One region of the Streptomyces sp. NPDC002795 genome, then DNA from elsewhere that is predicted to be linked to it. Evidence: riboswitches for the same ligand, from Rfam matches in the RefSeq annotation. Region 1 holds a riboswitch; each other region holds the start of a gene.

Evidence for each region. Region 1 has a riboswitch for cyclic di-AMP ahead of ACFYWS_RS06665 (NlpC/P60 family protein). Riboswitches for the same ligand answer to the same signal wherever they lie in the genome.
Region 2: it holds a riboswitch for cyclic di-AMP, as region 1 does, so the genes downstream of both, ACFYWS_RS28730 (peptidoglycan DD-metalloendopeptidase family protein) here and ACFYWS_RS06665 (NlpC/P60 family protein) in region 1, are expected to answer to the same signal.
Region 3: it holds a riboswitch for cyclic di-AMP, as region 1 does, so the genes downstream of both, ACFYWS_RS30375 (transglycosylase family protein) here and ACFYWS_RS06665 (NlpC/P60 family protein) in region 1, are expected to answer to the same signal.
Region 4: it holds a riboswitch for cyclic di-AMP, as region 1 does, so the genes downstream of both, ACFYWS_RS37695 (M23 family metallopeptidase) here and ACFYWS_RS06665 (NlpC/P60 family protein) in region 1, are expected to answer to the same signal.

What each region holds. Positions count from the first base shown of each region.
Region 1 is NZ_JBIAQB010000002.1:464,212-471,488, forward strand. It holds gene ACFYWS_RS06650 (pentapeptide repeat-containing protein) at 196-363, shown strand; gene ACFYWS_RS06655 (M23 family metallopeptidase) at 1,157-1,483, shown strand; gene pcrA (DNA helicase PcrA) at 1,519-3,996, opposite strand; cyclic di-AMP (ydaO/yuaA leader) riboswitch at 4,183-4,343, shown strand; gene ACFYWS_RS06665 (NlpC/P60 family protein) at 4,351-5,538, shown strand; gene ACFYWS_RS06670 (hypothetical protein) at 5,556-5,909, opposite strand; gene ACFYWS_RS06675 (NlpC/P60 family protein) at 6,214-7,254, shown strand; gene ACFYWS_RS06680 (LuxR C-terminal-related transcriptional regulator) at 7,277-7,277, opposite strand, start outside.
Region 2 is NZ_JBIAQB010000010.1:91,712-98,988, reverse strand. It holds gene ACFYWS_RS28740 (ABC transporter permease) at 1-536, shown strand, start outside; gene ACFYWS_RS28735 (tyrosine-protein phosphatase) at 782-1,579, opposite strand; cyclic di-AMP (ydaO/yuaA leader) riboswitch at 1,962-2,132, shown strand; gene ACFYWS_RS28730 (peptidoglycan DD-metalloendopeptidase family protein) at 2,136-2,918, shown strand; gene ACFYWS_RS28725 (SGNH/GDSL hydrolase family protein) at 3,090-3,917, shown strand; gene ACFYWS_RS28720 (TetR/AcrR family transcriptional regulator) at 3,960-4,598, opposite strand; gene ACFYWS_RS28715 (APC family permease) at 4,815-6,389, shown strand; gene ACFYWS_RS28710 (acetate--CoA ligase family protein) at 6,474-7,277, opposite strand, start outside.
Region 3 is NZ_JBIAQB010000011.1:99,292-106,568, forward strand. It holds gene ACFYWS_RS30350 (NAD(P)/FAD-dependent oxidoreductase) at 1-619, opposite strand, end outside; gene ACFYWS_RS30355 (exopolyphosphatase) at 1,045-1,989, opposite strand; gene ACFYWS_RS30360 (DUF501 domain-containing protein) at 1,986-2,528, opposite strand; gene ACFYWS_RS30365 (septum formation initiator family protein) at 2,556-3,047, opposite strand; gene eno (phosphopyruvate hydratase) at 3,142-4,422, opposite strand; gene ACFYWS_RS30375 (transglycosylase family protein) at 4,727-5,443, opposite strand; cyclic di-AMP (ydaO/yuaA leader) riboswitch at 5,448-5,651, opposite strand; gene ACFYWS_RS30380 (transglycosylase family protein) at 5,787-6,818, opposite strand; gene ACFYWS_RS30385 (recombinase family protein) at 7,058-7,277, opposite strand, start outside.
Region 4 is NZ_JBIAQB010000018.1:52,971-60,247, reverse strand. It holds gene ACFYWS_RS37705 (PrsW family intramembrane metalloprotease) at 1-911, shown strand, start outside; gene ACFYWS_RS37700 (aldo/keto reductase) at 905-1,858, opposite strand; gene ACFYWS_RS37695 (M23 family metallopeptidase) at 1,984-3,036, opposite strand; cyclic di-AMP (ydaO/yuaA leader) riboswitch at 3,048-3,183, opposite strand; gene ACFYWS_RS37690 (PP2C family protein-serine/threonine phosphatase) at 3,427-4,488, opposite strand; tRNA gene ACFYWS_RS37685 (tRNA-Met) at 4,734-4,807, opposite strand; gene ACFYWS_RS37680 (alginate lyase family protein) at 4,870-6,093, opposite strand; gene ACFYWS_RS37675 (hypothetical protein) at 6,313-7,203, opposite strand; gene ACFYWS_RS37670 (PadR family transcriptional regulator) at 7,200-7,277, opposite strand, start outside.

The DNA of each region.
Region 1 (7,277 bases):
GCAGCAGTACGCCGACCCCTACGCCTCCGCGTACTACGACACCGGCACCTACGACGCAGGCTCCTTCGGCACCGGTACCTATGACACCGGCGCCTACGACACGAGCGGCGCCTGGGCGACCGGCGGGTACGAGCAGGTCGCCGACATCCCGGCGCAGCAGCCGCGGACGATGGCAGAGCAGCACACCACGGGTCAGTGGGACACCTCGGCGTACGAGACGCAGACGTACGCGGCTCAGCACCCCGACACGCAGAGCTTCGAGGCCCCGCACTTCGGGACGCAGATCTTCGAGACGCAGACTTTCGACGCGCAGCCGCATACGCAGTCGTTCGAGACGCAGACCTTCGAGACGCAGTCCTTTGAGACGCAGAGCTTCGAGTTCCAGGGGTTCGAGGCGCAGCACTTCGAGGCCCAGGGCTTCGAGACCCAGAGCTTCAGCACGCACGACATGCTCGGCGCGCCCGACCCGCACGACACTCAGGGTTTCACCCACACCGTCCAGGCCCCGGTCTTCGGTACGACCGCGTACGACACGGGCGCGTACGACGCCACGCAGTGGAACGCGGCCGACGCCGTAGGCACCGCGGAGGACGGGCCCGAGCCCGAGCCGATCGTGGAGCCGGACCCCGAAGCGGATCACGCGCACGGGCCCGTCCTCGACCTCGATCCCACTCCCGAGCCCGCCCCCAAGGCAACCCCGCAGCCCGCATCGCGCAGGGCCGGGAAGAACGTCTCCCGTGGTCGCGCCGGCCGCCGCCGTCCGGCGGCCAAGCGGTCCGCGCTCATCACCGTCGTCGTGCCGTCGGTCTGTGTGGTCGGCGTCGCCGGGATCGCCGCGGCGAGCGTCGGCGGCGGTGGCGAGGACGACGGCAAGGAGACGCAGGCCGCGGCCGCTTCGGACGCGCAGGCCGTGAAGCCGGCCGTCGCCAACAACAAGCTGGACTCGCAGCTGAAGGATCTGTCCGCCGACGCGGGCGACTTCGCCGACCGGGCGAGCCGCACGCAGGAGCGGATCGACCTCAAGGCCAAGCAGGAGGCGGCGCGGAAGCAGGCCGCCGAGGAGGCCGCGCGCAAGGAGGCGGCGCGGCCCAAGTTCGTGCTGCCGGTGAAGCAGCACGGGCTGAGCGCCTTCTTCGGGCAGGCCGGTGTCAACTGGATGTCCCAGCACTCCGGCATCGACTTCCCCGTCTCGTACGGGACCCCGGTGATGGCCGCGACGGACGGCACCGTGAAAACGCAGTGGAACAGCGCGTACGGGAACATGGCCATCGTCACCGCCAAGGACGGCACGGAGACCTGGTACTGCCACCTGTCCTCGCACACCGTGATGAACGGTCCGGTGAAGGCCGGTGACGTGATCGCGCGGTCCGGGAACTCCGGCAACTCGACAGGACCGCACCTGCACTTCGAGGTACGGCCCGGCGGCAGCGCGGCGATCGACCCGCTGCCGTGGCTGCGCAGCCACGGCATCAACCCGAACTGAGCCGCTCCCCCCTCAGAGGAGCGGCCGCAGCGCGGCTACAGCTTCTCGACCGGCGCGTACCGCAGCAGCAGACGCTTCGGCTTCGGGTCGCCGAAGTCGATCGACGCCTCCGACTTGTCGCCCGTGCCCGACACGCCGACCACCGTGCCCAGCCCGAACTGGTCGTGCGTGACGCGGTCGCCGACCGCGAGGGGCACCACCGGCTTGGAGTTCGCCCGGCGCGTGGCGAAGGCCGGTGTCGTGCCCGTGCGGGAGCGCGAGGACGACAGGGAGGCCGCGATGCCGCCACCGATGCTCTTGGTCGAGGCCGCAGGCGTGGACGGGCCCGTGCGCTTCCAGTCCAGGTGGCCTGCCGGGATCTCCTCCAGGAACCGCGAGGGCGGGTTGTACGAGGGCTGGCCCCAGGCGCTGCGCATGGAGGCGCGCGTCAGATAGAGGCGCTGTCGCGCGCGCGTGATGCCCACGTACGCGAGGCGGCGCTCCTCCTCCAGCTCCTTGGCCTGGCCGAGGGAGCGCATGTGCGGGAAGACGCCGTCCTCCAGGCCGGTCAGGAAGACGACCGGGAACTCCAGGCCCTTGGCGGTGTGCAGCGTCATCAGCGTGATGACGCCGCTCCCGTCGTCCTCCTCGTCGGGGATCTGGTCGGAGTCGGCGACGAGGGCGACGCGCTCCAGGAAGTCGGAGAGGCCTCCTCCACCCGTCTCGGACTCCCCCTCTTCGCTGGCCTCCTGCTCGAACTCCAGGGCCACGGCGGCGAGTTCCTGAAGGTTCTCGATCCGGGTCTCGTCCTGCGGGTCGGTGGAGGCCTGCAGTTCGGCGAGGTATCCGGTGCGTTCGAGGATGGCCTCCAGGACCGTGGCCGGGCCGGCGCCCGACTCGACGATCGTGCGCAGGTCCTCCATCAGCGTGTTGAACCGCTTCACGGCGTTCGCCGAGCGGGCCGCCATCCCGTACGCCTCGTCGACGCGGCGCAGCGCCTGCGGGAAGGAGATCTTCTCGCGCTGGGAGAGGGCGTCGATCATCGCTTCGGCGCGGTCGCCGATGCCGCGCTTGGGCACGTTGAGGATGCGGCGCATCGGCACCGAGTCCTCGGGGTTGGAGAGCACGCGCAGGTAGGCCAGGACGTCCCTGACCTCCTTGCGCTCGTAGAAGCGGACGCCGCCGACGACCTTGTAGGGCAGGCCGGTCCTGATGAAGATCTCTTCGAAGACTCGGGACTGCGCGTTCGTCCGGTAGAAGACCGCGACGTCGCCCGCCAGCGCGTCGCCCGCGTCCGTGAGCCGGTCGATCTCGTCGGCGATGAACTGGGCCTCGTCGTGCTCGGTGTCCGCGACGTAGCCGGTGATCTGGGCGCCGGGCCCTTCGTTGGTCCACAGGTTCTTGGGGCGGCGCGACTCGTTGCGCTCGATCACCGCGTTCGCGGCGCTGAGGATCGTCTGCGTGGAGCGGTAGTTCTGCTCCAGCATGATCGTCGTCGCGTTCGTGTAGTCCTCTTCGAACTGCAGGATGTTACGGATCGTGGCGCCACGGAACGCGTAGATCGACTGGTCCGCGTCACCCACGACGCACAGCTCGGCCGGGTCCGCGTCCTCGCCCTCGGTGGGGCCGACCAGCTCGCGCACCAGCGCGTACTGCGCGTGGTTCGTGTCCTGGTACTCGTCGACCATGACGTGCCGGAAGCGGCGGCGGTAGTGCTCGGCGACGTCCGGGAACGCGCGCAGCAGGTTCACCGTGGTCATGATCAGGTCGTCGAAGTCCAGCGCGTTCGCCTCGCGCAGGCGTCCCTGGTACATCGCGTAGGCCTGGGCGAGGGTCTTCTCGAAGCCGTCGGCAGCCGTCGACGCGAAGTCCTCCTCGTCGATCAGCTCGTTCTTGAGGTTGCTGATCTTGGCGCTGAAGGACTTCGGCGGGAACTTCTTCGGGTCCAGGTCCAGGTCGCGGCAGACGAGCGCCATGAGCCGCTTGCTGTCGGCGGCGTCGTAGATCGAGAAGGAGGACGTGAAGCCCAGCTTCTTGCTCTCCCGGCGCAGGATGCGCACGCACGCGCTGTGGAAGGTGGACACCCACATGGCGTTCGCACGCGGGCCGACCAGGTCCTCGACGCGCTCCTTCATCTCGCCCGCGGCCTTGTTCGTGAACGTGATCGCGAGGATCTGGCCGGGGTGCACGCCGCGCTCGGCGAGCAGGTACGCGATGCGGTGCGTGAGGACACGGGTCTTGCCGGATCCGGCGCCCGCGACGATGAGCAGCGGGGAGCCGCCGTGCACGACGGCCGCCTGCTGGTTCTCGTTCAGCCCCTCCAGGAGGGAGGCCGAGTCGAGGACAGGGCGCGGCGCGCCGTCCCGGTAGTGCGTGTCCCTGCCTGCGGGCGCGCCGAGCTTCCCGCCGAACAAGTCGTCCGGCATCGGCTCCGCGGCCCCGTCGTCGTGCTCGGGGTCCGGGGGCGGCGGCGGGGGTTCCTCCGCGCTGTTCTGGAGGCCGGTCAGGAAGCTGTCGTCAAAGAGGCTGCTCATCGCTCTACGAGTCTAGGCGGCCCCACTGACAACCCGTGGCTGCCTTCGGAACTCCGGGGACCCTCCAGAGGGCAGATCACGAAAATGTATCGGGCATATCGAACATCAACCTTCACAGCAGCCACACGAGTTGGCTACGGTGCAGCCGGGCAGCCCGTCCCCCCGCCCGCGAATGTCGCGGCGAACGGGAAGCCCCCGCTGAGTTCCGTACGCCGTAAGGCAGGGAACCGGGGACCCAACCGACCTTGGGGTGAATCGGTCAGCCGACCAGCCGACCGTAGGGCAGCCTTCCGCGTACCACGCCCGAACCCGACAGCTAACCCGGTAGGCGGACGACGGAAGGAGTCGCCTGCCTTGGCGTCGCACCGCAAGCCCCGCAGCCGTTCCCTGATGACCGGCGGCCTTCGAACGACCCCCGCGGTCGGCATCACCACCGCCGCCCTCACCTCCGTGGCACTGCTCTCGCAGACGGCACAGGCCGCGCCCGCGCAGCCCTCGTCGAAGCCGCGCCTCGAAGAGGTCCAGCAGAAGGTCGACACCCTGTACCGGCAGGCCGAGGTCGCCACCCAGAAGTACAACGGGGCGAAGGAGCGGACCGACTCCAAGAAGCAGCAGGTCGACGCGCTCCTCGACGATGTCGCGCAGCGCACCGAGGACATGAACACGGCCCGCCAGAAGCTCGGCAGGTACGCCGCCGAGCAGTACCGCTCGGGCGCCGTCAGCGACACCGCGACGATGTTCCTCGCGGACGATCCGGAGGACTACTTCTCGCAGCGCCACCTGATGAGCCGGCTCACCGACGAGCAGAAGAAGTCGGTCGACGACTATCAGTCACAGGCGCGCGAGACCGCGAAGAAGCGCACCGAGGCGCAGTCGAGCCTCCAGGACCTCACCGAGTCGCAGACCGACCTGAGGTCGACGAAGGAGACCGTCCAGACGAAGCTCTCCGACGCGCGCGAGCTGCTGGCCGAGCTGACCGCCGAGGAGAAGGCGCGGCTCGCCGCGATCGAGAAGGCCAAGGAGGCGGCGGCCCGCAAGAAGGCGGCGGAGCTGGCCGCGAAGCAGAAGGCCGCGGAGGCGGCGAAGCAGAAGGCGGCCGAAAAGGCGCGCCAGCAGGAGGAGTCCTCCGGTTCCTCTTCCGGCTCTTCGGGGTCCGCATCGGGATCGTCGGACGCCTCGTACGCCACGAAGGCCGCGCAGGCACTCGCGTTCGCCAAGGCGCAGGAGGGCAAGCCGTACGTGTGGGGCGCCACAGGCCCGGACTCGTACGACTGCTCGGGCCTGACGCAGGCGGCGTGGAAGTCAGCGGGCATCTCGCTGCCCCGGACGACCTGGGACCAGGTCGAGATCGGCAAGACGGTGCCGCTCTCCGATATCCAACCCGGTGACCTGGTGTTCTTCTACGACGACATCAGCCACGTGGGCCTCTATATGGGCGACGGCATGATGGTCCACGCGCCGAAGCCGGGCACGTCCGTGCGCGAGGAGTCGATCTACTACGACGGCACGTCGTCGATCCACAGCGTGGTGCGGCCGGCCTGACGTACGTACGCGGTCGCTCAGGTCCAGAGCACCGCGATGAAGATGTTGGCGACGGTGAGCGCGCCGACGGTGATGAAGAGGCCCTTCTCCGCCTTCTCCTCGTCCCGCTTCACGTAGACGATGCCGAGGATCACGACCAGGACGGCGAGCTTCACGCCGATCTTGATGTTGTTCACGGTGCTGCCGTCGGCCTGGTTGAGGCCGACCAGGGCGACGCCGGTCACCAGCATGGTCAGGGCGCCGTGCAGCATCGCCTTGTTGAAGCGGGCCGCGCCCTCCTTCATCGCCGACATCTGCGTGAGGAAGCCGCCGAGCAGCGAGGCGATGCCGATGATGTGCAGGCCGACGAAGAGGTGGATGAGTACGTCCATGAGGCGGAGCCTAACCGGACGTCCATGGCCTACTACGGGCACCCCTTTGCCACTCTGTTATCACTCTCCGCCACCATCCATAACAAACAGACCAGTTGCGAACAATCCGGCACCAACCCGTTACGCGGAGGTTTAGCGTCCTTGCTCAGGTGACCGGCTCCCCACCGCCGCCCGTGCCAGGGGCGGCAGTCGGACACCACCGCCGAGAAAGGTCCGGCGGCGACCCGCTCCCCCTGTGCGGGCCGCCGCCGGACGCGCGACCGGGGGCCGTGCGTTCTCGTACGGCCGCCCAGAGGAGGACCTTGTGCCGGCAGCACACCGCAAGCCCCGACCGCGTTCGCTCAACGGCGGGAGGGCCCGCACCGCGGCCACCCTCGCCCTCGCGTCCGCGGCCACCGTCACCGCCCTCGACGGCGGGGCGGCGCACGCGGAGCCCGAGCTCAGCCCCGCCCAGGTGCGGGCCAAGGTCGACAAGCTGTACCAGGAGGCGGAGGCCGCCACCCAGAAGTACAACGGGGCGAAGGAGGAGGCGGACGGCGCGCGGAAGAAGGTGGACGCCCTCCAGGACGAGGCGTCCCGGCGCACCGAGTCCCTCAACTCCCAGCGCGAGAAGCTGGGTTCGGTGGCGGCCTCCCAGTACCGCACGGGAGGCGTGGACCCCTCGGTCCAGCTGCTCCTCTCCTCCTCCCCCGACGCCTACCTCGACAAGGCGTCCCTCACGGAGCGCGTCGGCGCACGGCAGGCCGCCGCGGTCACCCGCGTACAGGGCGAACTCCGCGAGATCGACCAGCTGCGCGGCGACGCCGACGACACGCTCTCCGAACTCCGTACCAAAAAGGCCGACCTGGAGGACAACAAGAAGAAGGTGAAGCGAAAACTCGGGGAGGCCCGCCGCCTCCTCGCCCGCCTCACCCCGGAGGAGCGCACCCCCGCCCCCGCGCAGAGCGAGCACGCCTCACGCTCGGCGGAACGCGCCGACCTCTCCCACGCACCCAACTCCCGTGCCAAGGCAGCGATCTCCTTCGCGTACGGCGCACTGGGAAGCCCCTACGTATGGGGCGCCACCGGCCCCTCCGCCTTCGACTGCTCGGGCCTGACGCAGGCCGCGTACAAGGCGGCGGGGGTCTCGCTGCCCCGGACGACGTACAGCCAGATCGACGCGGGGCAGCGGGTGCCGCAGTCCCAACTCCAGCCGGGTGACCTGGTGTTCTTCTACTCGGGCATCACGCACGTGGGCCTCTACATCGGCGGCGGCAAGATGATCCACGCCCCGAACCCGAGCGCCCCGGTACGGGTGGCCCCGATCGACGAGATGCCGTTCGCGGGGGCGACGCGGGTGGCGTGAGCCGCCCCCGAAGACCGCTACGT
Region 2 (7,277 bases), on a different contig from region 1:
GCCTGGCGGCGGTGACCATGAACCGAGCGTCCCTGGCAGGCCACGTCACGTCGGGCTTCGACGACACGCTGCTGGTGCGCGGCGGCGAAGCCGGGCCGCTCACCGCACTCGGCAAGGTCACCGACGCCTCGGGCTATGCCGTCGCGCGGAGCGTGGACAGCGAACTGGGCGCCTGGTCCAACTACATGATGGCCGCGGTGCTGGGCGGGTTCGCGGCCGTCGCCGCGGTCAACACCCTGGTGATGACCGTCCTGGACCGCCGTCGCGAGCTGACCGTGCTCCGCCTCGTCGGCTCCACGCGCCGCCAGGTGCTGCGGATGCTCCGCTGGGAGAGCCTGCTGGTGTCGGCGGCGGGGGTGGCGCTGGGCACCACCATCGCGATGATCACGCTGACCCCGATGATGCGCGGCATGACGGGAGAGTCCCCGTACATACCGCCGCTCCTATACGGCACGTTCGCCGCGAGCGCGGTGTGCCTCGGTCTGCTCGCCGTGACCCTCCCTGCCGGCGCGGCACTGCGCGACAGGGAGGGGTGACGAGGGGTGACATCAGGTCCGGGCTGTGGGGTGATGCCGGTCTTCAGCCGGGAATGCGCTCGCGCAGTGGCCAGCGCCCTTCTGGCAGATCTTGCCGGTGAGCGGGCCCTGGCAAGCACACTCCCAAGCTCTCGGCTTCGCTCGGGAGCTCTCGGCTTCGCTCGAGCAGGGGAGGCCCCATTACCCCACTCGCCTGCACCGCACATGACAGCCACCCGGATCCGGCCTGATCCAGACGACAGGTCCTAGTCGAGAAGGCGCTCGCGCAGCCGCTCGCGCGTCGTCGCGGTGAGCTTCAGGCCCTCTGCGAGATAGCGGTCCGTGCTGCCCCACTCCTCGTCGATGGTCTGGAGGCCCGCGTTGAGGTACTCGATGCGGGCGTCGAAGAGCGGGCTGAGCAGCTCCATGATCTCGGGGGAGTAGGCGTCCTTCGCGGTGGCGCTGCGGCGCACCTTGTAGCGGCGGTGCTTCTCGTTGGACTTGAGGTAGTCCGCCTCTATGGCGTCGCGCTCCACGCCCACCGCGAGCAGGGTCACCGCGATCGACAGGCCCGCGCGGTCCTTGCCCGCCGCGCAGTGCATCAGCGCGGGCAGGCTGTCCTCGGCGAGGGAGTGCAGCACGCGGCTGTGCTCGGCGGTGCGCTCCTTGATCATGGTGCGGTAGGACTCGACGAGGCGGTTCGCCGCGCGGCCCTCGGAGAGGATCTGGCGCAGCTGCTCGATGTTGCCGTCGCGGACCATCGTCCAGAATTCGGCGCCGTCGGCCGGGTCGTTGAGCGGCAGGTTCAGATTGCGTACGCCGGGCAGGGCGACGTCCGCGCCTTCCAGCTGCAGGTCCGCGGCGTTGCGGAAGTCGAAGACCGTGTGCAGGCCGAGGGAGGAGAGGAAGGTCGAGTCCTCGGCCGTGGCGTGGGCGAGGTGGCCGCTGCGGAACAGTACGCCCTGGCGCACGCGCCGGCCGTCCACGGTGGGAAGGCCGCCCACGTCTCGGAAGTTGCGCACTCCGGTCAGCTCGGGCTCGGTGGACGGTGCGTGCTGCGTCACAGGGGCTCCTCCCAATCGGTGCACCGGCGTTGGGTCGCCGGCGGGCGCGCTCCTGACGATACGACATCGGTCCCCAGGCAACCATCTGTCCGATTCGCCCCGTTCTGTGTCAACTGTGCGTGAATCGGAGGGGCTTGTGGGTGTGTGCGTGACCGGCTTCATGTTCGTGACGCTGTGTGGCGGGTGGCCCGGATTGGCTCCCCAGTAATCCCCGAAGGTATGGCGTTGGTAAAGCGAAGAATGTCGACGCAGGGTTACACAGGGAAGCCTCAGAAATCCAAGGAATTGCCCCCGCAAGTGAATTCGGGGTTTGTCGTCGCCATCGCCGTTCGCCTACGGTCACCAATCAATCCGGTCGGAACGCCTAGTCCTGCCGCCGCCCGGATTCCTTTCGACTACCCGTCACGGCAGGAGCGGGGGACCCACACGCAGTACGCCGCGTAGGGATTTCCCGAAGCGGCTAGGGGTGAAGCCGCGTCCGTACCCCGGGCGCGGCCGGGCATCTCCAGCCCGAACCCGACAGCTCACCTCGTAGGCGACGGAGAGGAAAATCAGCATGCCCGCAAAGGGAAAGCACCGCCTTTCGACCTCCCAGCGCATCGCCCGTGTCGCCGCCGTCGCCTCCGCCGGTGGAGCCGTGATCGCGCTGCCGCTGATGGGCGCCACCGGCGCGCAGGCCGCGACGTCCGGCGGCACCGCCGATGCCACGACGTACACCGTCAAGGCCGGTGACACGCTCTCGAAGATCGCCAAGGCGCAGGACGTCGACGGCGGCTGGAAGAAGCTCTACGAGGACAACAAGGACGCCGTCGGTTCCAACGCGGACCACCTCAAGATCGGCGTCAAGCTCGCCCTCGGCGGCGAGGCCGACAGTGACTCCGGCTCCGAGGGTGCGTCCGCCGCCACGCAGACGAGCGCCAAGACCACGGCCTCCGGTGACTACGTGGCGCCGGTCGACGGCGCCAAGGGCACGGGCTACGGCAACTCCGGTTCCATGTGGTCCAGCGGCAGCCACACCGGCGCCGACTACTCGATCGCGACCGGCACCTCCGTGAAGTCGATAGCCGACGGCACCGTCGTCTCGACCGGCTCGGGCGGCGCGTACGGCAACGAGGTCGTCATCGAGCACGCCGACGGCCACTTCTCGCAGTACGGCCACCTGTCCTCGACCGGCGTCGCTCAGGGCGACACCGTGACGGCCGGCCAGGAGATCGCCAAGTCCGGCGCGACGGGCAACGTCACCGGACCGCACCTGCACTTCGAGGTCCGCACGAGCGCGGACTACGGCTCGGACATCGACCCGATCGCGTACCTGAGCGAGCACGGTGTGAACGCCTGAGACGTCTCGTAGCGGCTCGTCGACCCGCTCCATTCGGCGCCCGGGGTGTTCCCCGGGCGCCGAATCGCGTTCGCGCGCTTATTCCCAAGGTGACGAGTGGGCTATCTCACCAGGCGTCAACCCCTGGCTACGGTCGCGTAGGTCACACCTCAGGGTGAAAGATGTGTGGTCGTGGCAAACGAATCGAGAGCACTCACGGACTCACTCAACGGCACGATCCGGTCCTACGCGGCCGTGGGCGACAGTTTCACCGAAGGAGTCGGCGACCCCGGCCCCGACGGAAAGTTCGCGGGCTGGGCCGACCGGCTCGCCGTCCTCCTGGACGACCGTGTCCCCGAGGACACCTTCAGGTACGCGAACCTGGCCGTGCGCGGCAAGCTGCTCGACCAGATCGTCGCGGACCAGGTCCCGAAGGCGGTCGAGCTCGCACCCGACCTGGTGACCCTGGTCGCGGGCGGCAACGACATCATCCGGCCCGGCACCGACCCGGACGACGTGGCCGAGCGCTTCGAGAAGGCCGTGGCCAAGCTCGCCGACGCGGCCGGCACCGTCATGGTGGCCACCGGGTTCGACACCCGTGACGTGGCCGTGCTCAAGCACCTGCGCGGCAAGATCGCCACGTACAACATGCATGTGCGGGCCATCGCCGACAGGAACGGCTGCCTGATGCTCGACCTGTGGTCCCTGAAGTCCATCCAGGACCGCAGGGCATGGGACGGCGACCGTCTCCACCTGTCGCCCGAGGGGCACACGCGCGTGGCGCTGCGCGCCGCCCAGGCGCTCGGCGTCGAGGTGCCGGCCGACCCCGAGCAGGCGTGGCCCCTGCTGCCTCCGCGCGGCACGTTCGAGGTGCGGCGCGACGACATCCACTGGGCGCGGGAGTTCCTGGTGCCGTGGATCGGGCGCCGGCTGCGCGGCGAGTCCTCCGGCGACCGGGTGCAGGCGAAGGGTTTCGTGGACCCGCACGCGGTGAAGGCGCACCTGGAGGCGGCGTCCTGACGCGCTGATCCTCGGCGGTGCGGTGGCGCTGACGGCTTCCCGTCAGCGCCCCGCCCCGGTCAACTCCGCGCGCTCGAGACCCAGTTCGCGGGCGAGCGCCTCATCCACCCACTCCAGCATGCGGGCCCGCGACACCGCGGCCGACCTGGAGTGCCCGTCGTCGTACGCCGTCAGCTGTACGGCGAGCCCGTCGAGCAGCGCCGTGAGCCGCAGCGCCGCCGCCATCGGGTCGGGGCAGCCGAACTCGCCCGCCGCCACGCCCTCGGCGACCACCTCGGCGAGCGCCGCCTTCCACTGCCGGTCGAGGTCCCGCGTGACCTCCCGCAGCGCGGGCTCGCGCAGCGCCGCCGCCCAGCCCTCGATCCACAGCCGCCACCCCTTGGCCTGACCCGTCGGCGCGTACCAGCGCACCGCCGCGCGCAGCCGCTTCAGGGCCGTCGTGCGGCGGCCGAGCAGCTTGCGCAGGTGGGCCAGGTCGCTCTCGGCGGCGTGCGCGAACGCGGCCGCGACGAGCTTCTCCTTCGTCGAGAAGTGGTACAGCACCAGCGCGTTGCTCACGCCGAGCGCCGACGCCACGTCGGCGATGCGTACGGCGGCCACCCCGCGCGCCTCGATCTGCTCGATGGCGGCCCGCAGCAGCTCTTCGCGCCGCTCGGCCACGCTCAACCGGATTCTGCTCACGCCGCAAGCCTAGTTGTTCCTGTGTGTCGACTCGTTCACGTGCAGGACTCTTGACGCCTCGCCGTCGCACGGGTCACAGTCACGTCACGTTCCACTACTGACTGGCCGTTCAGTCAATAAGTCCGCCGGTCGGGGGTAAGCGCGGCCCGAGCAAGACCCGCAGTTGCTGTCCGTGCTGTCCGTGCCGTTTTCGTGACGTCCTCGCCAGGAGCAATCGTGACCCAAGCGCCATCCCTCTCGCCGACCCCGCCCGCCGGGGACGAGCCCGACCTCTCCGAAGGCTGGGGCGAGCAGCGCTCACGGCTGCGCAAGGATCTGCGCCGGCTGGACGTGCTGTTCTTCCTCATCTGCACGCTCGTCGGCCTGGACACCATCGGCTCCGTCGCCGCGCAGGGCCCGCAGGGCCTCACCTGGATGGTCATCCTGGCCGTCGTCTTCTTCCTCCCCTACGGACTGCTCGTCGCCGAACTCGGCTCGTCCTTCCCCGTGCAGGGCGGCCCGTACGTATGGACGCGCCTGGCCTTCGGCCGGCTCGTCGCGGGCGTCAACCAGCTCCTGTACTGGATCTCCAACCCGGTCTGGGTGGGCGGCAGCCTGTGCATCATCGCGCTGACCACCTGGGAGGAGTTCTTCACGCCGCTGCCAGGCGTGTGGAAGTACGTCGCCGGGTTCGTGTTCATCTGGGGCGGCGCGCTCGCCGTGGTGCAGTCCGTACGCATCGGCAAGTGGGTGCCCATCGCGGGCGCCGTCGCGCGCGTCGTGCTGCTCGGCTTCTTCCTCGTGTCCGTCGTCGTCTACGCCGCCGAACATGGCGTGCACGCCCTACCCGCGGGCGAATTCACGCCTACGTATGCGGGCTTCGTGGCGCTCGTCCCGGTGCTCATCTTCAACTACGTAGGCTTCGAACTGCCGAGCTCGGCCGCCGAGGAGATGAAGAACCCGCGCCGCGACATCCCCCTGTCGATCCTGCGCTCCGGCCTCGCCGCCGTGCTCCTCTACGGAGGGCCCATCCTCGGCATCCTGTTCGTTCTGCCCAGCCAGGAGATCGGCAGCCTGGGCGGCTTCATCGACGCCTGCAAGGCCGTCTTCACCGTCTACGGCGGTTCGATCGCGGCCGACGGCACGGTGACACTGACCGGGCTCGGCTCCGTGTTCGGCGGGGTCGCCGCGGCGGGCCTCATCATCGGCCTGCTCACCTCCGGCGTCACCTGGGCGATGGGCGCCCACCGCGCGCAGGCCGTGGCGTGCGCGGACGGCGCGGGCCCCGCCTGGCTGGGCCGCATCTCCGAGAAGCACGGCACTCCGGTACGGGTCAACATCCTGTCCGCCGTGCTCGGTTCGATCCTGTTCGTCGTCGCCCTCAACCTCACCGGCGGCGACGGCGAGAAGTACTTCGCGGCGGGCCTCGGCCTGACCATCAGCACGACGTTCATCTCCTACGTCATCACGTTCCCGAGCCTCGTGATGCTCCGCCGCAAGTACCCCGACCAGGAGCGGCCGTACGCCGTGCCGGGCGGCCGGGTGGGCGCCTGGATCGTGACCGCGCTCTCCACCGGCTTCGTGGCGTTCACCGTGGTCGTGCTCGTGTGGCCCGGCTTCGGGGTGGGCTGGTTCGGCACATCCGGCGACCCGGCGGACTCGCTCCCCGAGTCGTTCGCGGGCCAGCGACTGCCGTACACGCTGAGCCAGGTGCTGCCGCTGCTGCTGTTCGTCGTGATCGGGTTGGTGTTCTACGTGTGTGGGGCGCGTGGCCGGCGGCGGGCGCGCGATGGTGCGGTCGACGGCCGCTGAACGCCCGATGGGCCCCACGTGACGTGGGGCCCATCGGCTCTTCGGCCGGTTGCGGCCACAGTGGTTGAGGTCGCGGGGCTCTGCTCAATCGCGGCAGGGGCTTGATCGAGTCACCACTGCATGCGCGTCCAGGGCGATCGCGCCGCCGGGGTGTACGAGGAGCGGGTTGACCTCCAGGTCGGTCAGTTCCGGGTGGTCCGCCGCGGCCTGTGCCACCGCGCACACCGCCGCCACGGCCGCCTCCAGGTGGACGGCCGGGGCGCCACGCCACCCGGTCAACAGCGGCGCGTGCCGCAGCTCCAGTAGCAAGGCACGCGCGCGTGCCGGAGTGAGCGGGGCCAGGGCCAGCGCCGTGTCCGCGTGCAGCTCGGCGGTCACGCCCCCGGCGCCGACCATGACGACCGGGCCGAAAGCCGCGTCCTTCCGTACGCCGACGATGAGTTCACGCGCGTACGGAGGCGTGGCCATCGCCTCGACCGCGTACCGGGCCGCACCCGTGGCCTCCCGCATCCGCGCGAACGCGGTCCGCAGGGCGGCCTCCTCCGAGATGTGCAGCGCCACGCCACCGGCCTCGGTCTTGTGGGCGAGCCCCATCGCCTTGAGCACCAGGGGATAGCCCGTGCGGTAGGCGGCCTCCACCGCCGCGTCCGCGTTCGTCACGAACTCGGCCGTGGGGAACGCGACTCCGTAGGACGCCAGCAGCTCACGCACCCGCTCGTAGCCGCCGTCCTCGACCTCGTACGCCGCCGGGGGAGCGGTCCGCTCCTGTGGCAGGCGCGGGGTCGCGGCGCCCAGGCACACGGCGCCCGCGAGCGCCGTCGCCGCCTGCTCGACGCGCTCGTGGACCGGGACGCCGCGTTCTCTGAGGACGGCGAGGGCCTGGGTGTC
Region 3 (7,277 bases), on a different contig from region 1:
CGAGCACGAAGCGCATGTCCTCACGCTTCACGTTCTTGTAGAACTTGGCCGCGTCGCGCGCCAGGTCCTCGACCTCACCGATGGTCTCGGCGCCCGCGAAGCCACCGCCGACGAAGACGAAGGTGAGCGCCTTGCGGCGGATCTCCTCGTCCGTCGTCGACTCGGCCTTGTCGAGCTGCTCGAGGACGTGGTTGCGCAGGCCGACGGCCTCCTCGACACCCTTCATACCGATACCGGCCTCGGCGAGGCCCGGCGTCGGGAAGGTGCGGGAGACCGCGCCGAGCGCGATCACCAGGTAGTCGAAGGGAACCTCGTACGCCTCGCCGACGATCGGCGCGACGGAGGCGACCTTGCGGTCCTGGTCGATGGAGGTGACGCGGCCGGTGAGAATCTCGGCGCCCGGCACAGCGCGTCGCATGGGGACGACGACGTTGCGCGGCGAGATGCTGCCGGCGGCGGTCTCGGGGAGGAAGGGCTGGTACGTCATGTACGAGCGCGGGTCCACGACCGTGACGGTCGCTTCCGCGTAACGCATCTTCTTCAGGATGCGTCGCGCCGCGTACAGGCCTACGTACCCACCCCCGACAATGAGGATCCTGGGACGCTCCGTGGTGCTCATGCCATCGAGTATCCACCCGTCTGGCGGGGGTCGCTCGTGCGCCCCTTCACAAGCTAGTAGGGGGGCTCTGCTACACTGCGCCGCCCACGTGACCCATGTCATGACACTCCAGGGGAACCACGACACCGTCCCAGACGTTGCTCACCCCCCTTGAGCAGCCATAGTGAGCATCTGGCCGTACTGGACCACTCCGGTCCGCAATCGGCTCGCAACACTGCGGCAACCTCACGCGCGACGCCCGCGAGGCCCCCGGCGAGCCCCCTAATGGGCCCGAGAGCGCGTAACAGCGTCCAAGTGGGCCGATTTCCTTGTGAAGAAGTTCACGAACTTTCCCGACAGCATGTCGTGGCGGGGTACCAGAAGCGCCCCGCGAGGCGCTCAGACGCTGCGCGGGGCGCTCAGGAGAGGCGCGAATCGCCGCGAAATCAGGCGACGGACCAGGCGATCCCGTCGAGGATGTCGTGCTCGCTCACGACCACCTCGCGCGCTCCGATCCACTCCATGATCAGACGCAGCACGAGCGCGCCCGAGGCGATGACATCGACCCGGCCGGGGTGGATGACCGGCTTCAGCGCGCGCTGGTCGTGCGTGGACTCCAGCAGCCAGTCGGTGAGCTCGGCGACCTTGTCGAAGGAGATCCGGGAGTGGTGGATCGCCGTCGAGTCGTACTCGCTCAGCCCCAGGGCGAGCGCGGCCACCGTCGTGACCGAACCCGCGAGACCCACCAGCGTGCGCGCCGAGGTCAGCGGCACCGTCTGGGTGACCAGGTCCAGGGCCTCGCCGATGTCCTGGCGGATCGCCTCGATCTGCGCCGGCGACGGCGGGTCGGTGACCGCACCGTCCTCGGCGACGAGGTGCCGCTCCGTCATCCGTACGCAGCCGATGTCCACGGAACGCGCGGCCCGCACGGTGTCGTCGCCGACGACGAACTCCGTGGACCCGCCGCCGATGTCCACGACCAGGTACGGCTTGTCCAGGTCGGCCCGCCCGGTGAGTTCCTTCGTCGCACCCGTGAAGGAGAACGTCGCCTCCTGGTCACCGGTGATGACCTCGGGCTCGACACCCAGGATGTCGAGGACACCGCTCACGAAGTCCGCGCGGTTCTCGGCGTCACGGGACGCCGACGTCGCCACGAAGCGGAGCTTCTCGGCGCCGTGCTCCTTGATGACCTCGGCGTACTCACGGCACGCCGCGAACGTCCGCTCCAGGGCCTCCGGCGCGAGCCGGCCCGTCTTGTCGACCCCCTGGCCGAGCCGCACGATCGTCATCCGGCGGTCCAGATCGACGAGTTCACCGGTTTCCGGATTCGCGTCCGCGACGAGCAGCCGGATCGAGTTCGTACCGCAGTCGATGGCGGCGACGCGCGTCACTCGGCCACCTCCGAGGCGGGCTCGGTGGACGCCCCCACACACGCGCCCTTCCGCCACCACTCCGGCAGCATCGCGATCGCCTCGTCGCCCAGCGGGTTCACACCGGGACCCGCGGCCAGCGAGTGGCCGACCAGGACGTGCAGGCACTTCACCCGGTCGGGCATGCCACCGGCGCTCGGGAAGTTCTCCAGGACCTCGATGGCGTCGCGCCGCGCGATGTAGTCCTCGTGGGCAGCGCGGTACTGACGGGCCAGCTCCGGGTCCGTCTTGAGGCGCTCCGTCATCTCCTTCATGACGCCGTTCGCCTCGAGCGTGCCGATCGCCGACGCCGCCCGCGGGCACGTCAGGTAGTACGTCGTCGGGAACGGCGTGCCGTCCTCCAGGCGCGGCGCCGTCTCCACGACATCCGGATTGCCGCAGGGGCAGCGGTGCGCGATGGCACGCAGGCCGCGCGGCGGGCGCCCCAGCTGCTCCTTGAACGCCTGGATGTCGGCATCCGTGGGCGCGGTGGGCTCGGTCTGCGGCGGGGGAGTTTCCATCGCTCGGGTGTTTCCTTCAGTGATGTGTCAGTTGTTCGCCTGGTCGGCCTTGTCGACGCCGTCCCAGACGTTGGAGTACCAGGGGCGGTCCTCCGCGCCCTGCTCGGCGCGCTCGGACGCGGCGGTGCGCTCGTCCGGCACCACGTAGCCGGTCTCGCCCGGCATCACCATGTGCAGGCGCTCCCGGATCCGCTGCTCGGCGAACGCGTCGTCCTGCCAGCGGGCCTTCTGGTCACGCAGCTTGTCGACCCGCTCCTTGGCCTCCTGCTGCTGGCGCCGCAGGTCCTCGATCTCGCCGCGCTGCGAGACGTACTGCCTTATCGGGTACGCGAGCGCGACCACGAGGGTGCACAGAACGAGGGCGAGCAGGGCCGCGCGGCCCGTGAGACGTGAGCGGCGGGCCTGCCGCTTGCTCTGCGAGCGATAGACGCGCTCGGCGGTCTGCTCACCCAGAACGCGCAGGCGGGTGGCCGTCGAGAAACGATCTCTGGAGTCCCTGTCCCGAACCTTTCCGGGCATCGCCTGCTACCGCCTCCCCGCTCACGTACGTACGTCCCCGCACACGGTACGGGACCGAGTGCGGGGACGTACGGAACTGCTGCCTCAGTGAGGCTCAGCCCTTGAAACGCGGGAACGCGGAGCGACCGGCGTAGACCGCCGCGTCGTCCAGGATCTCCTCGATGCGCAGGAGCTGGTTGTACTTGGCGACGCGCTCGGAGCGGGCCGGGGCGCCGGTCTTGATCTGGCCGCAGTTCGTGGCGACGGCCAGGTCGGCGATGGTGACGTCCTCGGTCTCGCCGGAGCGGTGGGACATCATGCACTTGAACCCGTTGCGCTGCGCGAGCTCGACGGCGTCCAGGGTCTCGGTCAGCGAACCGATCTGGTTCACCTTCACGAGCAGGGCGTTCGCCGAGTTCTCCTCGATGCCGCGGGCCAGGCGCTCCGGGTTGGTGACGAAGAGGTCGTCACCGACGAGCTGGACCTTGTCGCCCAGCTTCTCGGTGATGACGTTCCAGCCGGCCCAGTCGTCCTCGTACAGCGGGTCCTCGATGGAGACGAGCGGGTACGCGGAGACGAGCTCCTCGTAGTACTCCGTCATCTCGGCGGCGGAGCGCTCCTTGCCCTCGAACTGGTACTTGCCGTCCTTGTAGAACTCGGAGGCGGCGACGTCGAGCGCGAGAGCGATCTGCTGGCCGGGGACGTAACCGGCTTCCTTGATGGCCTCGAGGATCAGGTCGAGGGCCTCACGGTTCGAGCCCAGGTTCGGGGCGAAGCCGCCCTCGTCGCCCAGGCCGGTGGCCAGGCCCTTGCTCTTCAGGACCTTCTTCAGCGTGTGGTAGACCTCGGCGCCCCAGCGCAGGGCCTCGGAGAAGGACTCCGCGCCGATCGGCGCGATCATGAACTCCTGGATGTCGACGTTGGAGTCCGCGTGGGACCCACCGTTCAGGATGTTCATCATCGGGACCGGCAGCAGGTGCGCGTTCGGACCACCGAGGTAGCGGAACAGCGGCAGGTCGGAGGCCTCGGAGGCGGCGTGGGCGACGGCGAGGGAGACGCCGAGGATGGCGTTGGCGCCGAGCGAGCCCTTGTTGTCGGTGGCGTCCAGGTCGAACATCGCCTGGTCGATCAGGCGCTGCTCGGTGGCGTCGTAACCGACGAGCTCCGGGCCGATCTGCTCGATGACGGCGAGGACGGCCTTCTCGACACCCTTGCCGAGGTAACGGTTGGGGTCACCGTCACGGAGTTCGATGGCCTCGAAGGCACCGGTGGAGGCACCCGACGGGACGGCCGCGCGGCCGGTGCTCCCGTCGTCGAGGCCGACCTCGACCTCGACCGTGGGGTTGCCTCGGGAGTCCAGGATTTCCCGGGCTACGACGACGTCGATGGACGGCACGAGCATCTCCTTCTGGGATGTGACGCAGGCTATGCGGGCAACTGCTTGGAACGTGGCCCCGCACCCCTGAGCGTAACCGGCTCGCGGGCATCGGCCATCCGAACGCCCGCCTCGTGGACAACGCCCTGAGCGAAATGTTCCTTAACGGAACAAAAACAGCGACCTCCGTCCCGGATGTGCGGGACGAAGGTCGCGGAAGTGAGCGGCCCGTGGGGACGGGGGGCGGCGGGGGCTCGACGTCCGCCGATGCCGAGCCCGCGCCTGATGGCCTGGGAGGGCCTGAGGTCCTGTGCGGACCTGACGCTTAGCTGAGGTGCAGCTGCTGACCCGGGTAGATCAGGTTGGCGTCCTTGACGATGTCCTTGTTCTTCTCGAACAGCTGCTGCCAGGTCGTGTCGTGCGCCTCGGCGATCTTGCTGAGGGTGTCACCGGACTCGACCTTGTACTCGCCGTCACCCTTCTCGACCTTGTTACCGGTCGGGGTGGTGACGGTGTCCTGCTTCGGGGCCTCCTGCTTGGGAGCCTCCTGCTTCGGGGCCTCCTGCTTGGGGGCCTCCTGCTGCTGCGGCTGCTCACGCTGCTCGGAGCGGTCCGCACGCTGCTGGGTGTCCTGCTGCGAGGACGAGTCGTCCGCGGCACCCTCGTTCGGGGTGGAGGACAGGCTCGAGCCGCAGTTCGGCCAGGCGCCGGCGCCCTGCGAGGCGAGAACCTTCTCGCCGACGGCTATCTGCTCGGCCTTGGAGGCCTGGTCGGCGGTGGACGCGTACTGGTCGCCGCCGTGGGCGGACCACGTGGAGGCCGAGAACTGCAGGCCACCGTAGAAACCGTTGCCGGTGTTGGTGGACCAGTTGCCACCGGCCTCGCACTGCGCGACCTGGTCCCACTCGGACGTGGTGGCCGCGGAAGCGGAAGTGGCACCCATCAGCGGCACGGCGACGGCAGCAGCGGCGACGCCGCCGAGCGTGGCGACGCGAACGGCCTTGGACGGGCGGCGGTGCTTGTTCTTGCCGGAAAACAGCATGGAGACATCTCCTCACCGACGCCTGCGAGGTGAGCTGTCGGGTTCGGGCCAGTGAGTGCCCGGCAGACGCATCCTTGTGCGCTGCTTAACCCCAAGCCCGTCCGGTCTCCCGGAAGGGCGGCTTACCTGGGTCCCCCGCTCCTGCCTACGGCGCTGACGCGTCGACTGTTCCCGTACGGACGTTGGCAGGATTCGGCGTGACGTCCATCGGGGCCCGCTGAAGCGAGCGGTCACGAACGTAAGCGGTCGATCCGCCCGATTTCAAAGTTGATCAGGGGCTTTGAGACCCATGTCTCACTCACCCGACACCGGACAAAGCCCCCTGAACCGCCCCGAACCCTCGCTACCTTTTGTCCGTTCCGTCCCCAAGATCCAGGCTCTGACCAGGAAGGATGAGGTCTGGGTCGGTACCGACCGTCTCCTTGTTCCGCTCGTAGAGCGCGCCCCATCCGCCGTGCACGTCCTGAGCCTTCGCGATGTCCCAGAGGTTGTCGCCGGCGTGCACCTCGTACGCGTCGCCGGCGCGCTTGTCGTCGCGTGAGGCGTGACGCCCGTCTCCCGTACGGGAGTCGGAACCGTCGTCGTCATCGGCGGCGCGATCGCCGCGGTGGCGGCCGGACGTGGCGTCGTCCGACGCCTCGTCGGAGGGCGAGGCGGACGGCGGGGCGGACGGCGGGGCCGTCTCGGGGGCGGCGTCGTCAGAAGGCGCGTGGGACTTGTCACTTGAAGGGGTCGAGGAGTCCTCGGCCTTGTTACCGGAGGTATCGCCCGACGAGTCCGCCGAGGGGGCGTCCGACGGGTCGGAGCTCTCGGAGTCGTCGTGACTCTTGTCTCCCGAATCGGTCGGGTCGGTTGAATCGGCCGAATCCGTGGAGCCCGCCTTATCGGCGTCCTCGTCCGACTTGTTGTCGGTATCGGTGTCGGACGACGCGGACGACTCCGCCGACTCCGACGGCTGCGGCGACGCGGACACGCCCGGGTCGACGTCCGCCGAGTCGTCGCCGTTGGTGAGGCCCGACGTGAGCGAGCACATCGGCCAGGCGCTCACACCCTTGTCGTCAAGAACCTTCTCGGCGACGGATATCTGCTGCGAGCGGCTGGCCTGGTCGGCACGCGGGGCGTAGTCGAGCCCCCCGTACTGCTCCCATCTCTCCTGCGTGAACTGGAGACCGCCGTAGTAGCCGTTACCGGCGTCCAGACTCCACTGCCCACCGCTCTCGCACTCGGCGAGCTTGTCCCACGCCTGCGTGGTCGCGGCGCTCGCGCCGCTCGCGGCGAACAGCGGGATCGCGATGGCGCTGCCGGCGACTCCGGCGGCGACGACGAGAGCAGGGGCCTGACGGGGGCGTCGGTGTCGACCGTTCCCGGAGAGCATGCGGTTGCCTTTCGCGAGACTGATGCTGCTACGCGCGACGGGTGGTGCAAGTGGTGCGGGTTGTGTCTGTGTCGCGATGATCCGTGAACGTAGCTGCACTCGAACGCCTGTCACAAGTCGATGCAGCGTAGATCACGTGAAAGTCACAGTGTTGACGGTCCGTCAGTTCTGGAGTGTTCCGCACTCCGCGAACTGTGCGACGAATCCGCACAGTTCGCGGCAATTCAGGCCCGCCACTCTCAGGCGGCCGCCTCACCACTGACCCATGCGCCGAAGGGCTCGGTACCGCACTCACCGACGTTAGTGATGATCCGGAACGGGGGTACAACGGAACGTCTGAACATCGGTTGGCCCCGCTCCGCCGCGTGGAGCACCGCCATGACCGCAGGCCACGCCCCCTTCTTCCACCAGGACAGCTGACGCTCCCGGATCGCATACGCCGGCCCCCAGGTGGGCGGC
Region 4 (7,277 bases), on a different contig from region 1:
TCATAGCCCCGGTCGTCGAGGAGTGCGCGAAGGCGGCGGCCGTGCTGCTCGTCTTCCTGTTCCGCAGACGGGACTTCACCGGAATCGTCGACGGCGTCGTCATCGCCGGGGTGACCGCGACCGGCTTCGCGTTCACCGAGAACATCCTCTATCTCGGCAATGCCTTCGGCACCGACCAGCTCTCCGGCACAGGCGCAGGACTGACCTCGGTCACCGCTGCCACCTTCTTCGTGCGCGTCGTGATGTCCCCCTTCGCGCATCCGCTGTTCACGGTGCTCACCGGCATCGGCTTCGGCATCGCCGCCGCCATGGCGCCGGGCCGCGGCCGACTGCGCAGGATGCTGCTCCCGCTCGCCGGACTGCTCGCCGCGATGGGCATGCACGCGTTCTGGAACGGCTCGTCCTCGTTCGGCGAGTACGGCTTCTTCGCGGTGTACGCCGCGTTCATGGTGCCGGTGTTCGGCGTGCTCACCTGGCTCGCGGTGTACGTACGCCAGCGCGAGCTGCGCACCATCCGCCAGGAGCTGCCCGCCTACGTCGCCGCGGGCTGGCTCGCCCCGCCCGATCCGTTCGCGCTCGGCTCGCTCAAGGCACGGCGCCTGGCCCGCGACTTCGCCGCGCACTACGGCGGCCGGGCGGCCGCGACGGCGGCCGCCGAGTACGAGGACTTCGCGACGTCCCTCGCGCTGCTCCGCCACCGCGGCCGCAGGGGCAGGGCGGGCGCGGACTTCGTCGTACGGGAGCGGGAGCTGCTTGAGGCGCTGTGGGCGCGGCGCGACTACGCGCGCCCGGCGCTCGCGTACGGCGCCCAGATCGCGGCGCCGATGTGGCTGCCCCCGGTGTACGCGCACCCCCTGGCGCAGGGCCCCGCGTACACCTACGACAACCCGTACAACCCGTACCGCTACTGAGACGCCGCCGTGAGCCGGTCGAGCTCCGCCTGCGTCAGTTCCACGTCCGCCACCGCGAGCAGCGCCGGGAGCTGCTCGACGATCCGCGCGGAAGCGATCGGCGCCGTCACCGTGGGCTGCGCGGCGAGCCAGGCGAGGGCGACCGTGGCGATCTCGGCGTCGTGCGCCTGCGCGATCTCGTCGAGGGCGGTCAGGACGTGCTGCCCGCGCTCGGTCTCCAGGTGCTTGCCCGCACCGGCGGCGCGCGCGCTGTCGACCGTGACGCCCGCCCGGTACTTGCCGGTCAGGAAGCCAGAGGCGAGCGCGTAGTACGGCACGGCCCCGAGGCCCGCGCGCGCGGCGACGTCCTGCAGTTCGCCCTCGTACGTGTCGCGCGAGACGAGGTTGTAGTGCGGCTGGAGCGCGACGTAGCGGGCGAGGCCCTCGCGGTCGGAGAGGTCGAGGGATTCCTGGAGGCGCGCGGCTGAGATGTTCGACGCGGCGATGTGCCGTACCTTGCCCGCCTTCACCAGCTCGTCGAGGGCGCCGATGATCTCCTCGACCGGCACCTCGGGCTTGTCGTAGTGCGTGTAGTACAGGTCGATGTGGTCGGTGCCCAGGCGCTTCAGGGACGCGTCGGCCGCGGCCTTGATGTTGGCCGCGGACAGACCCTGGTACTCGGGGTGCTGGCTGCCCTTGGTGGCGATGACGATGTCGTCGCGGCGGCCGCGCGAGGCGAGCCACTTGCCGATGACGGTCTCGGACTCACCGCCCTCGTTGCCGTCCACCCACGCCGAGTACACATCGGCGGTGTCGATGAAGTTGCCGCCCGCGGCGACGTACGCGTCGAGCACCTCGAAGGACGTGGCCTCGTCGGCGGTCCAGCCGAACACGTTGCCACCCAGGGACAGCGGGAAGACCTCGAGGTCGGAGGTGCCGAGCTTGCGCAGAGAACGAGAGGAAGTCATGCCCTGCCTCAACACCCGTACGGAATACGGTATTCCGCGATGGCTCCGGAAATCGCCGCAGGAACGGGCAAACCGGCAGCCCTGACGTCGGGGGGTGAGCGCCAGGACCGCCGGGGTTCAGTGACTCAGGGAGTGAGGCCCTTGTCGCGCAGCCAGCTCGACGGGTCGACCCCGGTGGACTGCCCGTCGGGGTGGACCTCCAGGTGGAGGTGCGGCCCGGTGACATTGCCCGTGGCGCCCACGCGGCCGATGACATCGCCGGTGGAGACCTTCTGGCCCGCGCTGACATTGAGCGAGGACTGGTGGCAGAACCACAGCTCGGTGCCGTCGTCGAGGGTGAGCACCGTGCGGTAGCCGTACGCGCCCGCCCAGCCGGCCTCCGTGACCGTGCCGCCGTGGATCGCGCGGATCGGCGTACCGGTGGAGGCGGCGAAGTCGAGGCCCGTGTGGTACCCGGAGGACCACATGGAGCCGGGCTGACCGAAGGTGCCGGAGAGCGTGTACGAGGCGACCGGGAGCTTGAAGCTGGCGGCCAGCTTGCGCAGGCGCTCGGCCTCGGCCTTGCGGCGGGCCTCGGCCTCGGCCTTCTTCTTCTCGGCGAGCTCCTTGGCCTTGGCCGCGTCCTGCTTGGCGGCGGCCTCGGCGGCTGCCTGCTTCGCGGCGGCCTCCTCCGCGGCCTGCTTCGCGGAGGCGTCGGCCGCGTCCTGCTGCGTCTCGGCCTGCTGCATGATGCGGGCCCGCAGCGCCTCGCCGGCGCCGGTCTGACCCTCGGCGGCCTCGGCCTGGGTGATGCCGGCGCCGCTCAGCGGGGAGGCCGTGGCGGCGGAGTCGGAATCGGCGTCCGAGCTGTCTGACATCAGCGAGCCCACGCCCGGCAGCGACTTGGCCGCGGGCAGCGAGTCCTTGACCGCCGACAGGTCGGGCATGGAGATGTGGACCGCCGGATTGCCGCCCTGTGCGGTGGCGATGCCGCCCGCGCCGACGGCGGCGACCACGCCGACGCCGAGAACTGTGGAGCTGCGCGCGAATCCACCACGGCGGCGGGCTACGCGATGCCTGCCGCGGACGGGGGAGACGGACTCCTCGGTGGGATTCCACTCCTCCCAGGTCTCCTGCTCGACACCGAAGTCACCTTCGGGACCGTAGAAGAAGTCGGGGGCAGGCCGGTTCGACGCCACGGGGGCGCTCTCCTTTCCTTCCTTCTCGCCTACCGGGTTAGCTGACGGGTTCGGAGCAGGAAGGTCTCCTACGAACACCAAAGGTGTCCGATTCACCCCAAGTTGATGGTTCCCCGGTTCCCTTGCGGGATTAAGCGTGTGCGCACGGAGCCATCTCTTGTGACGGCTGGGACGACCGCGCTGCGTTATCGAACGTTAATAGACAGCAGACAGTAATTCCAAGCGCTTCCCACTGATCGTTCACGACTCTGGCCAGGACTTATCGGGGCAAGAGGGGATGTAATCAGGCGAGTTGACCGCGTCCCGCAAACGTAGGTGCAACTGATGGTGCGTCAATTGTTATGCGGAGCGACGCCGTTCGGCTACCTCAGGTAACAATGATCAAGGAACTCAGGCCCGCCGCACGGCAAGCAGCGCCATGTCGTCCTTCGTCCCGTCGCCGGTGTGCGCGCGCACCTCCGCGGCGAGGGCCGCGAGGAGCTCCTCGGGCCCCGGGAAGACACGTCCGGAGAGCCGGGCCGCCGGATCGTAGAACCGTCCGCCCGGATCGCGCGCCTCGGAGAGCCCGTCGGTGTAGAGCAGCAGCGTGGCCGCGGACGGGAAGGCCGCCTCGGTGGCCCGGTCGGGCCAGCTGCCGAGTTCGCCCATGCCGAGCGGCAGCGCCGCCTCGCACGGGTCGAGCGCGCGTACGGTGCCGTCGCCGAGCAGCAGCAGCGGGCTGGGGTGGCCGCGGTTGAGGACACGGACGAGCTCGACGCCGTGCGGGATCTCGGCGAGCACCGCGGTGGTGAAGCCCTCGAAGTCGTCGATGCCGCTGCGCCGGGTCCCCTCGCGGGCCAGCGCCCGCTCCAGCCGTTGGGCGACCGCCTCAAGGGAACCCTCCTGCTCGGCGGCCTCCCGGAACGCGCCGATGACGACGGCGACCGCGGCGACCGCGCCCATGCCCTTGCCGCGCACGTCACCGACGATGATCCGGATGCCGTGCGGGGTGTCCTGGACCGCGTACAGATCGCCGCCGATGAACGCGCCGGCCTGCGCCGCCTCGTAGCGCGCCGCGATCACGAGGCCGCCGAGCCGCCGGGCCGGCTCGGGCAGCACCGCCAGCTGTGCGGCCTGCGCGATCTCCCGGGCGGAGGCCAGCTGCTCGTAACTCCGGTACACGATCCGGTTGAGCACACAGGCCAGGAGGCAGACGGTGGCCACGGTGACGACCTCGGTGACGAAGACGGAGTCGAGGTTCTCCGTGAAGCGCAGGTGCACGGCGGTGATCACACCGATCGACACCACGCCCGTCAGGATCGTCGCGCCGAGCGAGAAGAAGGGGGCGGCCACCAGCGGCGCCGCACTGAACAAGGGGGCGCCGGGGAAGCCGCTGGGGGTGACGTACTCGTAGACCGCGCCGCCGATGACGAGCAGCAGGGGCAGCAGCCGCAGGAAGAGGCGGGTGCTCACGGCCTCGGAGCCGTGCCGCCTCCGTCTCCCGCCGGTGCCTCCTGTTCGCTGCCCCACCACTCGTCTCCTGCCGTTCCCTGCCAGCTTCCGGCGTCTCACCAAGAGTTCCCGCACGGGGGCGCGGTGGCGAGCAGGGGTGGGCCGTACGAGTGGGGAACGTGACGTGCGGCACAGCCGTGTCGCGGCCGTTCGGCATAAAAAAACCGAGGCCGGAATCTCGATGAGATTCCGGCCTCGGTCTTCAGTAGCGGGGACAGGATTTGAACCTGCGACCTCTGGGTTATGAGCCCAGCGAGCTACCGAGCTGCTCCACCCCGCGCCGTTGTGTTCACAACTCTACGCCATCAGGGGGAGTGAACGCGAATCGCTTCGCGTGACGGCTCACGCGGCGGCGTGCGTGAGCGTCTCCCACGCCACGAACAGGTCGTCCGTCCCCTCCGGCCGCTGCTTTTGGGTGAGCTTCTCGGTCTGCGGGAGGTCCATCTTCAGCCGCCCCTGAAGGTGCTGGAGGCCCACCTCCGTGTCGGGCCCCATGTCCCGCTGCACCTTCCCGCCGCACAGCCAGGACGGGGCCTTGGTGCCCAGCTGGTACTTGGAGTGCAGTTCGAGCGCGGCGGCGAGCCGCTCCTTCACCTCGCCGTACAGGTCGACGCCCTGGTGCCAGGCGGTCTCGGCCATGTGGGAGGTGGCGGCGAGGGAGTAGCTGGCGTGCTTGAAGTTGCGGCAGGTCTCCTGCGCGAGCCCGTCCTTGAAGGTCTTCTGCCCGAACCAGTACGTCCGCAGTTCCTTCGGGGTGTCGATGTCGCTGCCCTTCGGTTTCACCGGCAGCTTCCCGTCGGACGACAGATAGAAGTACGCGGGGACGCGGGCGCGGAAGTGCCCGACGGCCTCGTCGAAGGCGCTCTGGTCGTTGAGGTGGACGGCCAGGCTCATCGCCGCGTCGGCCATCACCAGGTCCCAGTTGCCGTTGAAGTCGGCGGAGCCGCCCCGCACTTCGGGCAGATAGACCTCGCGCAGCATCCGCTGGAACTTCAGCTCCTGCCCGTCCGGCCAGTCCTTGTACGTGTACTGCATCAGCTCGGCGGCCTTCGCCCAGGACGTGCCGGCCCAGGCGGCCTGGAGCCCCGCGTTGTCCGCGGTGTGCCCGGTGACCTTGTCCGCCCAGGCGTTCATGATCTGGACGGCCTTGGCGGCGTGGGCCTTGTCGCGGGTGACGTTCCACAGCAGGGCCTGCGTATAGGCGGCGATGGCGTCCTCCCGCTCCTCGACGCAGCCCTGTCCGGCCTTGGCGTCGAAGGGGCACTCCACGGTCGCGTACGGCTTGGCCTTGTAGTCGAGGTCGGCGTACTTGCTGTCGCTCATCTCCTTGTACGCGGAGATCCACGGCTCCTGCTTACGGGCCACGTGGTCGCGGACCGCGGCCAGTTGGCCCTTGCCGACCAAGACGCCGGGGTGTGCGAAGGGGCCGCCGGAGGGCCGGTGCTCGGGGTGCGCGCCCACGTCGGAGTCGGTCCGCGTTGTCCCGCCGCACGCGCTCGCGGCCGCCACCAGCAGGGGTACGAGGCCCCCCAGAAGAACGCGTCGCGTCCGTACGCCCGCTGCCATGCAACACCTCCGGTCGGATCACTGGCAGCCTGACGCCTACAGGTGGCCTCCGCAGGATCTGTTGCGCCGGTCGGGAACGGGGGCGTGCCCCTCCTTCCCGGACGTACGCCCGGGAAGGGGCGCTCGCGGTGGACGCCGAGCGGAGCCCAGGTGATCTGCCGGTCGAGGTGACGAACGGCGCCGGCCGCACCGAGGAGATCGGCGCGGCCGCCTGTTCCTCTACGCCGCCGGGGTCACCGTGCCGGGCCGGCCTCCGCGGCGCAGTCGGAGGACCACGGCTGCGGCGGCGAGCGCTCCGAGGGCCATGAGGATCTCGTCGCCCTGCGCGTACCCGGAGAAGTACAGGGTCGCGAGGAACGGCGCTGCGGCGCCGGCGAGCCGGGCCGTGGTGCGGAGCCGGGCGAAGGACCGGCGGCCCACCAGGAACAGGGCCGCGGCGGCCGGAATTCCCAGCCGCCAGGGCAGGAGCAGACCGATTCCGAGCGGGTCGATCACGGTGACCGCGGCTACCAGGAGGACCGCCCACACCACCAGGGCGAGCACCCCTGCCGTCCGGCGCACGCGGGGCGCCGGGCGCAGATCGGGCGGACAGAGCAGGGGAAGCGCCGCGACCAGGACGGGTACGACCAGGAAGCCCACGAGGTCCCATCGCGCATGGGCCGGCATCCCTGTCATGTGGAGGAACGCGCCCGAACTGCCCACCGCCCCCACGATCGAGCACAGCAGCCCGAAGCGGTACCACCCGGCGAGCGCGACCACCGCACCGATCAAGGTCAGCAGGTAGCAGCCGTTCATGACGGTCGCGAGCGCCCCCACGCCCTCGGCGCCGATGACGTACCAATCGGCGGCGCTTTCAACGAGGTTGAACGCGGCGTACGCGCCCGTCGCGGCCAGACCGAAGGGGGCGACGGCGGCGAAGAACCGCCCGGCCGGGCGGGACGAGCCGATGCCCAGGCGCAGCCGAAGGGCGTGCGCGGCGATGTCGGCCGCTTCGCGGAGGCGGGCGCGGCGCCCGGCTCCCTCGGTCGCCTCGCCGTACGACTCGGCGATCTCGTCGCCGAAGTCGCGGCGGAAGCTCACGGGATACAGGCGCAGCAGTACCGGATTCACGCGGTGGCCTCCTTGCCCGCGACGCCCAGACGCCGGGTGGCCTCGCGCGCCGTGGCCGCGAGCCGCTCGGCTTC